Regions from separate parts of the Janthinobacterium sp. GW823-FHT03B06 genome, predicted to be linked through region 1. Evidence: predicted binding sites of a transcription regulator. Region 1 holds the regulator's gene; each other region holds the start of a gene.
The links. The regulator FNR, encoded in region 1, switches genes on or off when oxygen is low (the NO sensors DNR and NnrR bind a similar motif). The targets are predictions, from matches to a motif close to TTGATNNNNATCAA.
Positions count from the first base shown of each region.

Region 2: a site for FNR is predicted at 1,899-1,912, ahead of paaA (1,2-phenylacetyl-CoA epoxidase subunit PaaA). Genes of this name have one in related genera too.
Region 3: a site for FNR is predicted at 1,848-1,861, ahead of ubiU (ubiquinone anaerobic biosynthesis protein UbiU). Genes of this name have one in related genera too.
Region 4: a site for FNR is predicted at 2,010-2,023, ahead of AC1RBA_RS26000 (hemerythrin domain-containing protein). Genes of this name have one in related genera too.

Region 1 covers NZ_JBXAJE010000003.1:724,091-727,595, reverse strand. Annotated here, with positions in the region: gene ccoG (cytochrome c oxidase accessory protein CcoG) at 1-737, shown strand, start outside; gene AC1RBA_RS14335 (FixH family protein) at 884-1,408, shown strand; gene fnr (fumarate/nitrate reduction transcriptional regulator Fnr) at 1,535-2,293, opposite strand; gene AC1RBA_RS14325 (response regulator) at 2,533-3,505, shown strand, end outside.
Region 2 covers NZ_JBXAJE010000006.1:354,343-357,847, forward strand. Annotated here, with positions in the region: gene AC1RBA_RS20990 (M14 family metallopeptidase) at 1-168, opposite strand, end outside; gene AC1RBA_RS20995 (hypothetical protein) at 310-564, shown strand; gene paaX (phenylacetic acid degradation operon negative regulatory protein PaaX) at 800-1,729, opposite strand; gene paaA (1,2-phenylacetyl-CoA epoxidase subunit PaaA) at 1,997-2,986, shown strand; gene paaB (1,2-phenylacetyl-CoA epoxidase subunit PaaB) at 3,015-3,299, shown strand; gene paaC (1,2-phenylacetyl-CoA epoxidase subunit PaaC) at 3,314-3,505, shown strand, end outside.
Region 3 covers NZ_JBXAJE010000010.1:42,335-45,839, reverse strand. Annotated here, with positions in the region: gene ubiV (ubiquinone anaerobic biosynthesis protein UbiV) at 1-668, opposite strand, end outside; gene ubiU (ubiquinone anaerobic biosynthesis protein UbiU) at 747-1,784, opposite strand; gene AC1RBA_RS25110 (hypothetical protein) at 1,946-2,362, shown strand; gene AC1RBA_RS25105 (ribonucleoside triphosphate reductase) at 2,481-3,505, shown strand, end outside.
Region 4 covers NZ_JBXAJE010000011.1:69,809-73,313, forward strand. Annotated here, with positions in the region: gene AC1RBA_RS25995 (diguanylate cyclase domain-containing protein) at 1-992, opposite strand, end outside; gene AC1RBA_RS26000 (hemerythrin domain-containing protein) at 1,386-1,838, opposite strand; gene AC1RBA_RS26005 (carbohydrate kinase family protein) at 2,102-3,034, opposite strand; gene AC1RBA_RS26010 (AGE family epimerase/isomerase) at 3,031-3,505, opposite strand, start outside.

The sequences.
Region 1 (3,505 bases):
TCCAGAGCGCCATGTTCGACCAGGACACGCTGATCATCACCTACGATGCCAAGCGCGGCGAACCACGCGGCGCCATGAGCAAGAAGGCCGGCAACAACGACAAGCTGGGCGACTGCATCGATTGCACCCTGTGCGTGCAGGTGTGTCCGACCGGTATCGATATCCGCAACGGTCTGCAGTATGAATGCATCGGCTGCGCCGCCTGCGTCGATGCCTGCAATACGGTGATGGACAAGGTCGAGCGGCCGCGTGGCCTGATACGCTACAGCACCGACCATGCGATGGAAAACAACTTCAATTCGAAGCAGATCCGCCAGCGCGCCATGCGCCCGCGCGTGCTGATCTACACGTCCATCCTGGCCCTGATCATCATCGCCGTGTGTACGTCGCTGGCCCTGCGCACGCCCCTGAAGATGGACGTGATCCGCGACCGCGGTTCGATGGGACGCGAAGTGGAAGACGGCATGATCGAAAACGTCTACCGCCTGCAGATCATGAACACGTCCGAGCAAAGCCAGCATTTCAAAATCAGCGCATCCGGCTTGCCGGGTCTGACCTTGCTGACGCGCGACGAAGTGACCTTGCAGCCGACGGAAACGCTGGGCTGGCCGATCCGCCTGCGCGTGCCGCACGGCGTCGGCGAGAAGGGCTCGAACAAGATTGCGATCGAATTGCACTCGCTGGACGACCCGTCGCTGCATGTGCGCGAAAGCGCGGTGTTCATCGTGCCGCGGTGATGTTGATTTGGGGTCGGCCCCTCCGGGTCCGACCCCGTTATTTCGCCGTAGGGGTATCATCAATCATGCGTTAGGGTCACTTGATTTTCAACCCGGAAGCAAAAGCTGGGGGCGGACCCAAAGGGTCCGCCCCCAAGGAGAACACAATGTCCGACAGTCTGAAACTGCAACCTCCCGTTGCCCCGTGGTACAAACACCGCTGGCCATGGCTGCTGATGATCGGTCCCGGCCTGTCCGTGGTCGTCGGCAGCTTCATGGGCTATATCGCGTTTACGCAGCCCGATGCGCTGGTGGTGGGCGACTATTACAAGCAGGGCAAGGCGATCAACCAGGATTTGAAGCGCGACACGATCGCCAGCGACCTGGCCATGGATACGACCCTGTCGTATGACGTCGCTGCAGCGCGCCTGAGCGGCTCCGTGCACAGCTTCGGCAAGGCGTACCAGGGGCCTTTGCAGCTGCACCTGGCGCATGCGACCCTGCCGGAAAAGGATATCAAGCTGCTGGTGCAGCCCGATGCGGCCGGCAATTTTTCCGTGGCGCTGCCGATGCTCGAGCGCAGCCGCTGGCAAGTGCTGGTGGAAAACGACAAACGCGAGTGGCGCCTGTCCGGCATCTGGACCTGGCCCGTGCAACGCAGCATCGCGCTGCACGCGGATGAAGAGCTATAACGTACAGCGCCGGGAAAAAACCGTAGCGAGCGGCAGTGATTTGTGGCTGAGAAGCACAGCTGTGCTATAGCACAGCGAGCATCGCAGGCCGCAAAGCACGACGCGCAGTAGGTTTTGACGGTGCTGTTACTTGCAGACGTCGGTACCGGCCGTAATGGCTTTCAGCTTGGCCGGCTGCAAGATCTCGATCTCGCGGTTGGAGACGCGCAGCCAGCCTTCCTTCTTGAATTTCGACAATAAACGGCTGACGCTTTCGATGGTCAGGCCCAGGTAGTTGCCGATTTCCTCGCGCGACATGCGCAACTGAAATTTGCTGGCCGAATAGCCGCGCGCTTCATAGCGCGACGCCAGGTTGACGATAAAGGCGGCAAAACGCTGCGTCGCCTGCATGTTGCCCAGCAACAGCATGACACTTTGCTCGCGCGTGATTTCCTGGCTCATCATGCGGTGGAAATGGCGCAGCAGGGTCGGCATATTACCCAGCAATTGTTCCAGGCTGGAAAACGGGATTTCACACACTTCGCTGTCTTCCAGCGCCACCGCATTACAGTGGTGGCGGTCGGCGCTGATGGCGTCCATGCCCAGCAGTTCGCCCGCCATCTGGAAACCCGTCACCTGCTCTTCGCCGCCCGGATTGATCTGGTAGGTCTTGAAGTGGCCCAGACGGATCGCATACAGGTTCTGGAACGAGTCGCCGATGCGGAACAGCGAAGCGCCGCGCACGATCTTGCGGCGGCGGCCGATGATCTGGTCCAGTCTGTCCATGTCGCCCACGTCGAGGCCCATCGGCAGACACAATTGATGCATGCTGCAGGTCGAGCATCGCGCACGCAACGCTTCCACGGTCACTGTGGGCGAGGTTGGAGTGAGTAGCGCTTCAGTCATGTCGGTACCTTTTAGAAAATGCAACAACAAGTTTACTGCATACAGGGTTGCCGTGTGCCAATTTCACCGCAATTTCGCTGAATAAACGACGTTCCGACTTTAATTATATGGCAACATCGTCAAAAGCCCATGCGGAGAGGGCAATTTGCGTGGCGGCGCTTGCCAAGCTGGGGTATTGATAGGAAAATTCCTGACAGCATTATCTGCCGCCTGTGCCGCCCGGTACTGAAAAGGAAATCATGAAGCCTCTCGGCATCAAAGCAAAAGTCGCGCTGGCCACCAGCCTGACCTCGATCGCCATGATCGCGCTGGTCACCATGATCCAGGTGCAGCACATGCGCGACGATTTCACCAAGGTACTGTTGAGCCAGCAGTCGTCCCTGATCAGCCGCACCGCCGCCGAGCTCGACGACAAGCTGGGCATGCTGCTGCAGATCGTCACCCTGACGGCCCGGCAGCAGCCGCCAGAACTGATCACCCAGCCCGCCCAATTGCGCGAATACTATTCGCGCCGCTCGATGCTGGTGCTGTTCGACGACGTGCTGGTGCTCGACGCGCACGGCGCCGTCGTGGCCGACATGCCGGAAGTGGCGGGGCGCGCCGGCATCAACGTCGCCGAGCGCGAGTATTTCCAGACCGTGCTGCGCACGCGCCAGCCCATGATCACCGAGCCGATGCTGGGCAAATCGAGCGGCATGCCCATCGTGCAGATGGTCGCGCCCGTGCTGGGCGCCGATGGCCAGGTGGCCGGCGTGGTGATCGGCGTGCTGCGCCTGTACAAGGATAACCTGCTGGGGAGGTTGCGCTCGGAAAAGATCGGCAAGAGCGGCTATTACTTCGTCCTCACGCGCGGCGCCGTGCCGCGCTATGTGCTGCATCCCGACACCAGCCGTTTGCTGCAGCCGCGCCTGCCGAACGCCAACCTGACGACCACCCGGCTGCTGAAGGACGATGGCGAAGGCACCATGGTCAGCACCAACAGCCGCGGCATCACGGCCGTCAACAGCTTCAAGCGCCTGAAATCCGTAAATTGGCTGCTGGCCGCCTCGCTGCCCCTCGACGACGCCTTCGAACCGTTCGACGGCGTGCTGTACCGGTTGGTGCTGTGGAGCATCCTCGCCTCGCTGCTGGCCGCAGCCGTGCTGGGCTGGGTCACCGTGCGCCTGCTCTCGCCCCTGGTGCGCCTGCGCGACACCCTGCAGGCGCTGCGCA
Region 2 (3,505 bases), on a different contig from region 1:
GCGGATCGTGCACGCCTCGCCTTGCGCGCCTTGCAGGCGGAAGTAAAACCACTGCGTGATGTCGGCGTGGGAATCCTTGCGGATGTTCAGTTCGATGGACTGGGCATCGTCGGCGCGCAGCACCTCGATCGCGCCGGCGTCGAATTGCTGGCTGATTTTAATGGTCATGAGTGTTCCTGATAAAAACGTATGGGTTTTGCATCGTGTGCAATGGCGCGATGATACCTGTTTTGCGGTGGCCTTTGTGCTGGCGCAAACGATGACGGACATGCTTTGCTAACGTGGAAGCTCCGACATGGGGAGATCATCATGGACGACCATAGCAACCACATACGCGAACTGGAAAAGAAAATCAGCGCCCTCAGCGACGCGCTTGCGCACCTGGGCAAGGGCACGACCTTGCAGGAATTGCTGCGCATCATACGTTTCCCTGGCTATACGACGCCGGCCGAATTCACCTTCAATGTGGCCATCCTCGACACCATGCTGGTGCAGGCCAATGCGCTGGAAAAGCTGGGGCAGGATTTGCTGGCGGGGGCCAAGCAGGTGGTGGCAAAACAGTGAGCAGGCGGTGACTTACAACACCTAACAAAACCGTAGCGAGCGGAAGGGAGTTGTGGTTGAGAAGCGCAACTGTACGAAGGTACAGTGAGCATCGCAGGCCGCAAATACCGACGCGCAGTAGGTTTTGATAGGTGTTCTTATTCCTGAACACCTGAAAAATGGCCAGGGCAAGGCGCAGGGCCGCAGGCAGTACGAACGTACGCCCAGGCCCTGCAACGCCGCCATGGACGTTTTATCAGGTGTTCAGTCCGCCGAAGCGTTCGTAAAACCACGGCTCCACGTCCGGCGCGTGCTCATCCTCGCGACGCAGGGTGGCCAGGATGTGTTCCTCAGCAGGTGCATACGTGATGCGGTACAGGTCGCGCGCCAGCGCATAGGCTTGCGTGCCAGGCCACGGTTCGGGCAGCAGCTCGACGGGCAGTTGCGGGTCGTGCAACTGCACGCGGCGGTAGGCGTGCGTCAGCAGCGAGCGGATGACGAACGCCTGCTCCGCATCGAACACGGGTTCTTCCTGCAGCAGGGTCAGCAGCGGCTGGAAGCTGGCGATGAATTTTTCGTAGCCGGCCATCACTTCCGACAAGTCCCAGCAGTCGCCCACCATGTCGCGCAGGGGCCGCGTGCTGACACCCGGCAACTCTGTTGTGTGGCAGACATACAGCTTGCCCTGCACCTCGTTGCGCACGAGGATATCTTCCAGCGCCTCCGCATTGCTGGCCGGATGGCCAAAGATGCCGGGAGAGATCAAGCCGTAGCCCGCCCACAATAATTCCTTGCGCAGCGCGCCCCGTTCGGCGGCGCCGATGCTGCCGGCCGGACCGATCACCAGGGTCCAGCTGCCATCCCAATGCACGACCAGCGGCGCGTAGATGCGGCGGTAGGCGCGTTCGAAGCGGGCCAGCGCCTCCGGGCGTATCGCATAGGCGCTGCGGCGGCCGTCGCGCTGCGAGCTGAGCCAGCCTTCCTGCGCCAGGCGGAACACGCTGGTGCGCAATAGCCGGTCATTGACGCCGAATGGCGCCAGCAGTTCGATCAGGCTCCCCAGCCAGATGGCGCCGCCGCGCGGCACGATGGCGTCGCCGAAGATGGTCATCACCAGGGACTTCGAGCGCGGTGGGTCGCTTTCCAGGAAATCGGCTATCCATGCCGTGCAGCGGGTGTTCTTCATGTGGTTCCGGTCTGGCCGTGTTGCGGTCGGTTCAATAAAAGCAGCAGTTTACTTGGCTGCGCGGGTAGCGCGGCAATAATTTGCCGGAAGCGCGGGTAGCGCCCCATGGTGTTTTCTCATAAGCAATATCATACGCACAAAAAAGCTGCACAAGATACGATTTTTTAAAATGATTCACATCAAGTGTATGCAAATCGTTTTTTGTATCGTATTATCTGTTTATCGCACCGCGTTGCTGCGCAAAATCAAAGACATGGGAGACACATCATGTACGCACAAATGGTTGAAACCGGCCTCAAGAACGTCCGCTCCATCGACGACATGGGCCAGGAAGAGCGCGCTTTCCAGGCGCGCATCGACGAAGGCATCAAGATCGAGGCCAAGGACTGGATGCCGGACGCCTACCGCAAGACGCTGATCCGCCAGATTTCGCAGCACGCGCACTCGGAAATCGTCGGCCAATTGCCTGAAGGTAACTGGGTCACGCGCGCACCGACCCTGAAACGCAAGTCGATCCTGCTGGCGAAGATCCAGGACGAAGCGGGCCACGGCCTGTACCTGTACAGCGCCGCGGAAACCCTGGGCGTCTCGCGCGACGATTTGCTGGCCGCCTTGCACTCGGGCAAAGCCAAATATTCCAGCATCTTTAACTATCCCACCCTGTCGTGGGCCGACATGGGCGCCATCGGCTGGCTGGTCGACGGTTCCGCCATCATCAACCAGATTCCCCTGTGCCGCTGCTCCTATGGTCCGTATGCGCGCGCCATGATCCGCGTCTGCAAGGAAGAATCGTTCCATGCGCGCCAGGGCTACGACATCATGATGTCGCTGTGCAAGGGTACGCCCGAACAGAAAGCCATGGCGCAAGATGCCTTGAACCGCTGGTGGTGGCCGTCGCTGATGATGTTCGGCCCGTCCGACGCCGCCTCCGTCAACAGCGCCCAATCGGCGCAATGGCGCATCAAGCTGTTCTCGAACGATGAATTGCGCCAGCGCATGGTCGACCAGACCGTGCCGCAAATCGAATACCTGGGCCTGACCGTGCCCGATCCCGACCTGAAGTTCAACGCGGAAACGGGCCATTATGAATTCGGCGAGATCGACTGGTCCGAGTTCAACAATGTCCTGAAGGGCAATGGCCCGTGCAACCGCGAGCGTTTGCAAACGCGCGTGAAAGCGTATGAAGACGGTGCATGGTTCCGCGGTGCCTTGGTCGCCTATGCCGACAAGCAAGCCGCCAACAAAGCAGCAGCGTAATTACATAAGACAGATAGGGGATAGCAACATGAGCAAAGAATGGCCTTTGTGGGAAGTTTTCATCCGCAGCCAGCACGGCCTGGCGCACAAGCATGTGGGCAGCCTGCACGCCTCCGACGCCGCGATGGCGGTCAACCATGCGCGCGACGTCTACACGCGCCGCAATGAAGGCGTGAGCATCTGGGTGGTGCGCGCGGCCGATATCGTCGCCAGCAGCCCCGGCGACAAGGGCGCCCTGTTCGAACCGTCGAACAGCAAGGTATACCGCCATCCCACCTTCTTCCCGATGCCGGAAGAAGTCAAGAACCTGTGATGGGAGCGCCTGCAATGGATGACAAGGTCAACTACCTTTTGCGCCTGGGCGACAACGCCCTGATCCTCAGCCAGCAGCTGTCGCAGCTGTGCGGCAAGGGACCGGCGCTGGAAGAAGACATGGCGCTGACCAACGTGGCGCTCGATCTGTTGGGCCAGACGCGCTTGTGGTTCAGCTATGCGGCCGAACTGGAAAACGCGGGCCGC
Region 3 (3,505 bases), on a different contig from region 1:
TAGACGAGCGCCGACTGCGTCTGCGTGCCATTGAGTACGAGGAAGGGCACTTCGTCGCGCGTGCGCAGCAGCAGCCCGTCCGGCTCTTCCAGGCAGCTGTAGCCGCAGTCGTCCTTCGGCAGGTTGCGGTTGCGCGCCGTGAAGCAGCGCGCGGAAAACGCCAGCGGCATGCGTCCGTAGGCAAACACTTCCGTCTCCAGCCCTTCCGGTTTCTGGCGCTGCATCTCGGCCAGCGCCGTCTGTCCCATTTCCAGCGGCATCACCCAGCGCCGCGCACCGAGGCGCGCCATCAGTTGCAGGCTGGGGCCATTGAACAGGTTCAAATGGGGGCCGGCGACGAAGGATGCGCCCTTTTCCATGCAATGCACGGCGCCCATGTCGTTGGCCTCGACGCCGTAGCGCCCATTGCCCGTGATGCGGCGCAGGGTCGCCAGTTCGGCGCCCGCCTCGATCAGCGCCTGCGTCGACAGCACCACTTCCTTGCCGGCGGCGGCCAGCATGTCGGCGATATCGAGCCAGTCGGCCAGGCGCAGCTCATGCCGGCGCGAGCAGACGGTTTCGCCCAGGTACACGATATCGACGGCGGTGCCGGCGATCTGCTGGTAAAACTCGAAGACGGTGGCGCGCGGCCAGTAGTACAGCAAGGGACCCAAAGAGAGTTTTAGCATGCCTTTTCCAATATTTTTTTAAGTGACAAAACCGTAGCGAGCGGCTCGCGGCGGGGCCGAGAAGCGCAGCAGGTTTTGCTATTTCCAGGAGCGGTGATACGCGCCCAAGGTGTGCTGCTGGCCTTCGGCCAGCTTGTCCATGGCCGCCATCCAGCCCGGCTTGACGGCGTAGCGCGCATTGCCTTCGCGGCAGGCGTCGATCGCTTCGCGCCACACGCGCGTCACCTGCGCCACATACGCGGGGCTGCGCTGGCGCCCTTCGATCTTCACGGCGCGCACGCCCATGGCGATCAGCTGCGGCAGCAGCGCCAGCGTGTTCAGGCTGGCCGGCTCCTCGATGGCGTAATACTCTTCGTCGTTGACTTCGAAACGCCCCTTGCACAGGGTCGGATAGCTGGCGTTTTCGCCCGGTGCGTAGCGGTCGATCAGCACGCCGTTCAGGCGCGATTCGAGGCCGTTCGGCGTTTCCAGCCAGCGCACGGATTTCGCCGGCGAGCACACGCCGTGCGTGTTCGGCGCCTCGCCCGTCGCATACGACGACAGCGCGCAGCGCCCTTCGACCATCACGCACAGGCTGCCGAAGCCGAAGACCTCGATCTCGACGTCCGTCTTGGCGATCAGTTGCTCGACCTGCGCCATCGACAGCACGCGCGGCAGCACGGCGCGGGCGATGCCGAAGTGTTCCTGGTAAAAATTGATCGCTTCGTAGTTGGTGGCCGAGCCTTGCACGGACAGGTGCAGGCGCAGCTGCGGGTGATGCTCGCTTGCATACGCCATCAAGCCCGGATCGGCGACGATCATGGCGTCGATGCCGGCTTGCGCGGCGCGGTCGATGGCGCTGCGCCACACGGCCCAGTTGTGCGGCTGCGGATAGGTATTCAGCGCCAGCAGCACCTTGCGTCCATATTGGTGGGCGTAGCGCACGCCCTCGGCGATGGCCTTTTCGTCGAAATTGAGGCCGGCGAAATTGCGTGCATTGGTGGCATCGCGAAAACCCAGGTACACGGTGTCGGCGCCATTGTCGACGGCCGCTTTCAAGGCGGGCAGGCTGCCGGCGGGGCAGACCAGTTCCAGCGGTCCGGCCACGCGGGTGGCGGTAGTTGATTCAAGCATCATGATATTCACAGTCCTGTATCGGCTCAGGGTGCAGACTATAGCCCCGCCCATACCGCCCAGTCCTTGACACAGGTGAAGGAATGCATGCATGGCTGGCGCGCGTTCAACTTGCTTGACCTGGCTGTAAAATGCCCCACTTTTTCCCTATCCGATTGCCCGCCATGACCCGCAAACCGCTGCTGATTTTCCTGCTCACCCTGTTCCTCACCGCGCTGCAGGTGCAGTGGGCCGGCCCGCCCGATGGCTATGACGCAGGGACCATCTCCGTGCTGTCGCCGGAAGTGCTGGGCGCGTATCCGGGCGTGCTGCTGCTGTTCCTGCTGGCCGTGTTCGCGCGCCGCAAGATGCCGCTGCTGCGTCAGGCCGCCATCTGCACGGGCCTGCTGGCCGTCTACTGGCTGCTGGCGAACTACGTCACCTTCGACGCGCGCGTGGCCAGCTGGAGCACCTACACGCCGCTGGAAATCTGGATGCACGTGCTGCCCGCCTCCGTCGCCAGCGTGGCCGCCTGCGGCGCCGCGTTCTTTTGCGCGAGCTGGCTGATCCTGCGCGAAACGCGCTGGAACAAAAGCGGCTGACGTGGATTTTTCACCTGCATCAAGGATTCGTCACGCAACTGCACGCGCCCTTTGACGCCACTATATTTAGTGATTAATCTCCATAAAAACACCGCATGTTGTGTTTATTGGAGGTTTCATGACGACAAATGCAGTTTCCCCCACACGCGGCCAGGTCGATGTCGCCGCATCCATCAATGAATACCTGGACCGGCGCGACTGGCGTGTCAACGCCAACGCCAACCAGGGTTACTCGCTGGGCGGCCTGATACTCAATGTATCGGGCAAGGTCATCGCCAACTACTGGCTGGACCAGGTGTATCCGCCGGAAGTGGGCGCGGCGCACCGCGAAGCGGCGCTGCACATCCACGACCTCGACATGCTGGCCGGCTATTGCGCCGGCTGGTCGCTGCGCACCCTGCTGCATGAAGGCTTGAACGGCGTGCCGGGCAAGATCGAATCGGGCCCGCCCAAGCACATGTCGAGCGCCATCGGCCAGATCGTCAATTTTCTCGGCACCCTGCAAAACGAGTGGGCCGGCGCGCAGGCGTTCAGCTCCTTCGATACCTATATGGCGCCCTACATCCGCAAGGACAGCCTGCGCTATGAAGACGTGCGCCAGTACATGCAGGAGCTGATCTTCAACCTCAACGTGCCATCGCGCTGGGGCACGCAGACGCCGTTCACCAACCTCACTTTCGACTGGGTCTGCCCGGACGACCTGCGCGAGCAGATTCCCGTCATCGCCGGCCGGGAAATGGACTTCAGCTATGGCGAGCTGCAGGCGGAGATGGACATGATCAACCGCGCCTACATCGAGATCATGATGGCGGGCGACGCCAAGGGCAGGGTCTTCACCTTCCCCATCCCCACCTATAACATCACCGAGGATTTCGACTGGCATAGCGAAAACGCGGAACGCCTGTTCGAAATGACGGCCCGCTACGGCCTGCCCTACTTCCAGAACTTCATCAATTCGGAACTCAAGCCGAACATGATCCGCTCCATGTGCTGCCGCTTGCAGCTGGACTTGCGCGAACTGCTGAAAAGGGGCAATGGCCTGTTCGGCTCCGCCGAGCAGACGGGCTCCCTGGGCGTGGTGACGATCAACTGCGCACGCCTGGGCCACCTGTGGCGCGGCGACGAAGCGGCCTTGATGGCGGA
Region 4 (3,505 bases), on a different contig from region 1:
ATGCTCGCCACATGCCGGCCCAGATCGCCCAAGGGACGCAAGAGCAGCATCACCGCGATCCAGCCGGCACAACTGGCCAGGAAGGCCACGCCTGACGAAGCAATGATGACTTTGGCATACATATCGGTGACCGGCGTGAATGCCTCGCTTTCAGGATAGACGGCGCCGATGATCCAATCTGCCGCGCGCAAATGCTTGTACGTCATAATTGCCTGCACGCCCAGCTTGGTTTTACCTTGCGTCCAACCGTCGAATCCCCGCAATGCGGCCAAGGTGGAAGGGGTTGCGCCGCCCGTTTCATCATGCACCCGCTTCAGGACGCGCGCCGGGTCCGGATGGTGGAGTATCGTGCCGTCGTCGGTCAACATGAACAGATAACCGCTCTTGCCCGGCTTGAGCTGCTCCCACTGGCCAAAAAATGTCGGGCTTTGCAAATTCAGACCGCCAGCGATTACATACAGCAATTTTCCTGCTTTGTCATAGATCGGTTCGGTTACCAGCACAACGGGCTTGCCCGACAGCTGGCTCTTGAATGGACGCGATATCACGCCTTCCCTGAGCTTCACGGTATCGATAAAATATTCGCGCGCAGCGAAATTGAGCTTGCCAGCCACGCGCCGGTCATTCATGCTGGCAATCAGTTTCCCGGTAGCATCAAAGGCGACGAGATTAAAAAATTCCTCGCGCAGGGTTGGATGATTTTCTATAAATGCCTGCATCCGCTGCGGATGTTCATACACATCCGCAGGCAGCCCTTCCGCCAGCACCTTGAGCAGCGCTTTCTTGGCATTCAAGTCTTCGTCGATATATGCCGCGGCACTGGTCAGCAAGGCATATTGCTGATTGCCGATGACGGATACCATCTGCCCTTGCGCGACAGACAGCGATGTGAGCGCAACAGAACCCGTTGCGCACAGCACCAGTACGCCCACGAGCACAGTCATCTTGAATTTGAAGCTCCGGGGATTGAAAAACTTCCAGATCTTATGCATGCGGACTTCCTTCTCAGCGCCCGTGCTCTGTAAAGCACACGGACCCGGCCAAGTGGCGCCATGCATGGCAATGGGAAGCACGGCATATTGGTCAGCGCATGACTTCGAACCTATCCCCGGATGAATACACTTCCAGAACAGGCTCTTGACATGGCAAGAGAGCAAATCTTACGCCTATTCTCGCAAAAAGGGCGCCCTGGCGCCGCTGAATAGACACGCCATCCCCACATCATCGCCATATCGTACGCTCCAGCAACGATTCCACCACTTGCACCGCTGGCGGTGAACCGCCTGCCGCCAGCAGGCGCCCGCCACGCATCCTCTGATGGCGCTTACCTTGATGTAACGGGCGTCGACAGGGCCAGCGCGCTAGTCACACGCGGCCAGGCAGGCTCAGGGCTGCATCCCGGGCACTTGCATTTCCGCCTTGCGCGCCGCGATCTGGCCGCCCATGGCCAGCAGATCGAGTTGCGCCTCGCGCGCGCGCGGAAAAATCTCGCCCTCCTCTTCCTGTACGTGCTGCTCGATCTGCCTGGACAAGACCTTGACCTTGGCGTCGTACAAGTCTTCGCCGGGCGCCATGGCGACGATTTGCGCGATCAATTCCTTGGCCGAGGCGTGCTCGACGATGGCTTCGTCGATCAAGTCTTCGTTCAGGCGGCTGGCCTCGCGCACGGCCGGATAAAAGATTTCCTCTTCCGCCATCGCATGCTTGCTCAATTCCTCGCAGATTTTCAGCGCCAGCTTGCGTTTGCTGGCGAGCGACCTGTCGCTGAGCCCCTCGTACTGTTCGAACAAGTCCTTCACCGTCTGATGATCTTGCGTCAGCAGTTCGATCGCATCCATGTCTTGCATACCGGCATTTTGCTGGGAAACGGACGCTGCCTGATGGGATTGGGTGGCCATGATGTGTTCTCCAGGTGTGCAATGAAGTCCCCATTCTAGACAGGGCCATGCGGCGTGCATGTAGGAGGATTGCCAACGTCAAGGTAGGCCTGGCGGGAAGGTCAACGCGTTTCGATGCAGATCAAGCTGACCATGATAAATTTTTGCATTGCGTAAAAAATATGCGTGGTGCGCCTGCCTGCCGGCGCACCGCGCCATACGACTTAACGCAGCTGCGTGCGCTGCGCCAGCGATTCCACCAGGTCCACCGAAGGCGGCGAGCCGCCGGCCGCCAGGCAGGCGCCTGCTCCGGCCGCGACGGCAAAGCGCAAGTGCTGGCCGCCGTCCGCATAGGGCCGGTACATCAGGCTGTACAGCAAGCCGCCGATGCTGGCGTCGCCCGCGCCCACCGAGTCGACCACCTCGATGGCGGGCGGGGCCGCCTGCCATGTCTGTTCGCCCCGGTACAGCGCCGCACCTTGCGCGCCACGCGTATACAAATACGTGGCCTGCGGATTCCAGCCGCGCAGCACGGCAAACGCGCCATCGATATCGTCGTGGCGGAACAGGCCCGCCAGGTCTTCGTCCGACACCTTGATCACGTCGGCCAGCTCCGTCATGCGGCGCAGGGTGGCGTCGTAGCGCGCATCCATCATGATGCGGAAATTCGGGTCATAGCTGATTTTCACGCCAGCCGCCTTGAGCTCCTGCGCCAGCGCCACCAGCTTGCCCGCCAGCGGTTCGCGCGCCAGGCTGATGCCGCCGAAATGCACCCATTGCGCGCCCTGCATCCAGCCGGCCGGCAGCTGCGCCGCGTCGAAATGCAGGTCGGCGCTGTCGTCGCCGATGAAGTAATACGTGGGAGGATGCAGTTCATGCACGATGGCCAGCAGCGGCGATTTCGCGCGGCGCTGCAAGAAGCGCATGTCCAGGCCTGCCGCGTCGGTCGCTTGCGCCAGCGCGTCGCCGAAGACGTCGAGGCTGACGGCGCCGGCAAAGGCGCTGGGCACGCCCAGGCGCGCCATCACGCGCGCCACGTTCCAGGTCGAGCCGCCCACCTGGCTGCTCCAGGCGTCCGGCCCCGTGCGCAGCATGTCCGTCAGCGCTTCGCCGGCCGACACGAATTGTGGAAATTCGCGCGGGAAGGCGGCGCTCATACGGCACCGCCGATCACGCTCAACACTTCATAGCAGGCGCCCATGGTGTGGTAATCGGTCTTGCCGGCCGGGCTTTTCTCGTTGCTGATTTTCTGGTTTTCCGGCGTCAGGATGCGGTACCAGGCGCCGTGTTCGTGGTCGACGAAATGCTTCCAGCTGTAGTCCCATATCTTGTCGTAGCTTTGCCAGTAGGCGTCGTCGCCCGTGCGTGCGGCCAGCACGGCGGCGGCGGCGAAGCTTTCCGCCTGCACCCAGAAGTATTTGTCGCCGTCGCAGATTTCATCGTGCGGGCCGAAACCGTAGTGGATGCCACCATGCGCGCCATCCCAGGCCTTGGCCAGCGCCGTGTCGTACAGTTCGCGCGCGCGCGGCAGCAGCCACTCCGATGGTCCGGCCATGAACCTGGCGTGGCGCTCCATGATCAGGAGCAGCTTGGCCCATTCCGTGAAGTGGCCGGGCTGGTAGCCCCAG